Regions from separate parts of the Jeotgalibacillus aurantiacus genome, predicted to be linked through region 1. Evidence: riboswitches for the same ligand, from Rfam matches in the RefSeq annotation. Region 1 holds a riboswitch; the other holds the start of a gene.
What was found. A riboswitch is a leader RNA that binds a small molecule or an ion and turns the genes downstream of it on or off. The one in region 1 is predicted to bind S-adenosylmethionine.

Region 1 (2,204 bases):
CGATGATGAAGTATTTATTGACTGCAGGACTTCTGATGATCATCATGGCATTTTTTATACCGGGATTTGTCGTGATCTTGATTCAGGATCTATTGTTTTTTTCTGCTGATCATTGGTCATTTATCAGACCAATGGATGCGTTTTTAGCATTCGGTACAGGAATGGTCATAATCGGTCTTACGCTGATATCGTTTTTATTTACAAAGCTTTATGCGGAAAAGAAGCGTAAAACGTATAGGCTAACAGGTGTACATATTCTCCTTATTGTTTTGACATTGCCTTTGTTTGTGTTTTCAGTTTATCACTATGCCTATTTAAATGAGGACGGGGCACAGGCGAACTCTTTCTGGAGTCTTAGTGAACAAAGCATTGCCTGGGAAGAGGTAGAGGAGGTTACGCGTATTGTGGATGAGGAGTCACTCCGGGTATATTCCTATACATTTTCTTCTGATACCGGGGAAGTGACGATTCCCTATGATCCTACAGACAGAGAAACCGTTCGTGCAATCGGCTTTGTGGTCGATTCATACGGCTGGGAACTGAATGATGTGTTCGGGACAGAGGAGGATGTGCCGTTTTAAATAGAATCGTATAGACGATAAGAATCAGAACACAATTTTCTGAAAATCCAAACTTTATGTGTTGACGAATACCAAGCATTGTTATAGGATTAACGTATTAAAGTGAATAAGCTCTTATCGAGAGTGGTGGAGGGATATGGCCCTGTGAAACCCGGCAACCGCTGACTATGTCAGAAAGGTGCTACATCCATCAGGCGAATGCTGCCTGGAAGATAAGACAGAAGTATTGCGAGTATCTTCTTCTGTCTCAGAAGAAGTTTTTTTGTACCCAAAATCACGTGCGACCGTTTTTAAAGGAGAGTGGAAAAGATGAAATATGGATTTTGGCTTCCGATTTTCGGGGGATGGCTGCGTAACGTAGAAGATGAAAACATGCCGCCAACCTTTGATTATGCAAAAAAGGTCATTCAGTCCGCTGAAAACTGGGGATATGATACGACACTGATTGCTGAATTATATTTAAATGATATAAAGGGACCTGAGCGTGATTCGATTGAAGCGTGGTCTACTGCTGCTGCACTTGCAGCTGTAACAGAAAAAATTGAGATCATGACGGCGATCCGTCCGGGCTTTCATAATCCGGCTGTAGCTGCTAAAATGGCGTCAAATATTGACCATATTTCCAACGGCCGTTTTACGCTGAATGTCGTGTCTGCATGGTGGGCTGAGGAAGCAAAGCAGTACGGCGGCGCATTTACAGAGCATGATGAGCGCTATGAGCGTACGGATGAGTTCCTTCAGATTTTAAAAGGACTTTGGACAGAAGATACATTCAGCTTCAAAGGAAAATTCTATGACATTGAAAATACGAAGCTTGAGCCTAAACCGGTTCAGCGTCCGAATCCGATTCTATATGCAGGCGGTGAGAGCCCCCGTGGTAAGCAATCGATTGTTGAGCACTGTGACTCGTATGTGATGCACGGTGGAACGCTTGAAGAAATCGAAACGAAAATTGCCGACATGAAGACACGCCGCGCTGCAGCAGGAAAAGATCCGTTCGGTTCATTCGGAATGGCCGCGTTTATCATTTGCCGTGATACGGAGGAAGAGGTTCAGGCTGAGCTTGAGCGCATCACAGACGTGAAAGATGTAAGCGGATATGCCGGGTATAATGATTTCGTCAGCAAATCCCAGCTAGAGCAGCAGGTAAAGCTAATGGATTATTCGGTTTCCAACCGCGGACTGCGTCCTAATTTAATTGGGACACCTGAGCAGATTGCTGACCGGATTGTTGCTTATGAAAATGCAGGTCTTGACCTGTTACTGCTTCAATTCTCTCCGCAGCTTGAAGAGATGGAGCGTTTCTCAAAGAAGGTTATGCCACTGGTTGAAGAAAAGCGTAAACTGCTAAAGCAGGTCAATGCGTAACAACTTGAAGGAGTGACAGCATGAGTAAAGTATATGTATTACATGAAAATGATGAGTGGACGGTTCATTTAACGAAGCGTCTTGAAGAATTAGAGGTTCCTTATGAAGTCTGGCATTTAGACGAGGGAATTGTGGATTTAACAGAAGAGCCGCCTGAAGGTGTATTTTACAGCAGAATGAGTGCCTCATCTCATACGCGCGGACACCGTTTCGCACCCGAATTAACAGAGTCGGTCCTAGCCTGGCTTGAGCAGC
Region 2 (2,204 bases), on a different contig from region 1:
AGAAGAATCCGGACTGGATGCGGAGATACTAATTGACACCTATGCAACTCCTTTCTTAGTAAATGGAGTTGATGTCTCAGAAGACTTTTGGAAAAGTGAATTCACTTACTCACAGGGAACAATGATTCTGAAAATCCCTGAACAGTCTCACATTGATTTAGAGTACGCTCAATTCACCCCATCAATCGTCAATGAACAATTCATGGATAGCGACCCGCATATATTATCCAATATGAACTTCAGAGAAGGCCTAACAATTTACCACCTTCAAATTCCGGAAAGTCTGGAACTGAAATACGACGAAAACGATCCAATTTATCAATTTGAGCAATAAAAATCTAATACATCATTCAACTGAAGAACATCCAGTTTAATTTTTGAACTAAAAGTTATTCGGAATATTAGATTTTGATTGAAGTGTTCCCAAGGTCAGGAGGCCCCCGAAGACTCCTACGGCAGAGGAGCGACAGGTGAGACAGCGTAGCGCAAAGCGCTAGCTGGCTCACCGCGCGGCCGTGGAAAGCGAAGGGGGCCTCCTGACCAATTTTCTAAACAGAAATAAATTAAAAACCAATAAATAAAATATTCAGAAAAAGGTTGACTTCTGTTTCCAACCGCTCTATAATCCTCAACAAGAGATTAACATCAATGCATACCAAAACCATAACTTAATAAACTCTTATCCAGAGTGGCGGAGGGACTAGGCCCTGCGATGCCCGGCAACCAACGAGTCAGCCTTGACTTGGAAAGGTGCTAATTCCTACAGATCGGACTGATCTGAAAGATAAGAGGAGGATCAAAACCCTCTTCTTATGAAGGGGGTTTTTCTTTTCCCTCTTCTCCTTTATCCCTTTACCGCAGCCACTCGACAACTTATTCAACCACTAAAGGAGAGATTTGATCATGACAAACGAAAACCCGCAGTACAATATTGAAACGTTATTATTACACGGTGCTACTGAAGCGGATCCAACGACTGGTTCACGTGCGATTCCTGTTTATCAGACAACGTCGTATGTGTTTGACAGTGCTGAGCATGCGCAGAAGCTGTTTTCTTTAGAAGAGGCAGGCAATATTTATACGCGTATCGGAAATCCGACGGTTGCTGCGTTTGAGAACAGGATTGCTCTTTTAGAAGGCGGAGTGGGGGCTGTTGCTGTTTCGTCCGGAATGGCTGCGATCACCTATGCAGTGTTGAATCTGGCGAGTGCAGGTGATGATATTGTCGCAGCTACGAACTTATACGGTGGAACCTATAATTTATTTGCGCAAACGTTGCCCCGTTATGGCGTCAATGTAACGTTTGTTGATGTATCGGATCCTGAAAATGTCCGAAAAGCCATTGGTCCGAAAACGAAGGCAGTGTTTGCTGAAGTGATTGGAAATCCGAGCCTGCATGTGCTTGATACGGAAGCGGTAGCGAAGGTGGCTCATGAAGAAGGGGTTCCGCTTATTGTGGACAGCACGTTTGCGACTCCTTATTTGAATAAACCATTTGAGCATGGGGCCGATATTGTTGTTCACTCGGCAACGAAATGGATCGGTGGTCATGGTACGACAATCGGTGGTGTTGTGGTGGATGCCGGGAAGTTTAATTATGATAACGGCCGTTTCCCGGATTTTACAACGCCGGACCCAAGCTATAACGGACTGCGTTTTGTTGATTTGGAGGAAGCGGCTTTTATTGCTAAGCTTCGGGTCAACCTGCTGCGTGATACCGGAGCGTGCCTGAGTCCGCAAAATGCATTCTATTTATTACAGGGGCTTGAAACGTTGCATTTACGCCTCGAACGACATGTTGAAAACGCTCAGAAGGTCGCTGACTATCTTGCAGCGCATCCTTCCGTAGATTGGGTTCAGTACCCTGGACTCGAAAATCACCCTTCACATGAGCTGGCGAAAAAATATTTCCCTAAAGGTCCAGGCTCAATCATTGTGTTCGGGATTAAAGGCGGACGTGAGGCAGGAAGAAAAGTCATCGACAACACAAAGCTTTGGTCCCATGTAGCCAATGTTGGAGATGCGAAATCACTGATCATTCATCCGGCTACAACCACACACGCCCAGCTTAGAGGGGCAGATCTTGAAGCTGCCGGCGTCAAAGAGGAGCAGATTCGACTTTCAGTGGGAATCGAATCAGTGGAAGATCTCATCAATGATTTAAATCAGGCGATTGAGAAATCAGCAGTTCCTGCACATTCATA

Region 2: it holds a riboswitch for S-adenosylmethionine, as region 1 does, so the genes downstream of both, H7968_RS12200 (O-acetylhomoserine aminocarboxypropyltransferase/cysteine synthase family protein) here and H7968_RS02075 (LLM class flavin-dependent oxidoreductase) in region 1, are expected to answer to the same signal.

The regions. Positions count from the first base shown of each region.
Region 1 covers NZ_JACNMS010000001.1:449,389-451,592, reverse strand. Annotated here, with positions in the region: gene H7968_RS02080 (hypothetical protein) at 1-581, shown strand, start outside; SAM riboswitch class I at 693-800, shown strand; gene H7968_RS02075 (LLM class flavin-dependent oxidoreductase) at 891-1,949, shown strand; gene H7968_RS02070 (ATP-grasp domain-containing protein) at 1,970-2,204, shown strand, end outside.
Region 2 covers NZ_JACNMS010000003.1:505,517-507,720, forward strand. Annotated here, with positions in the region: gene H7968_RS12195 (hypothetical protein) at 1-334, shown strand, start outside; SAM riboswitch class I at 677-791, shown strand; gene H7968_RS12200 (O-acetylhomoserine aminocarboxypropyltransferase/cysteine synthase family protein) at 904-2,204, shown strand, end outside.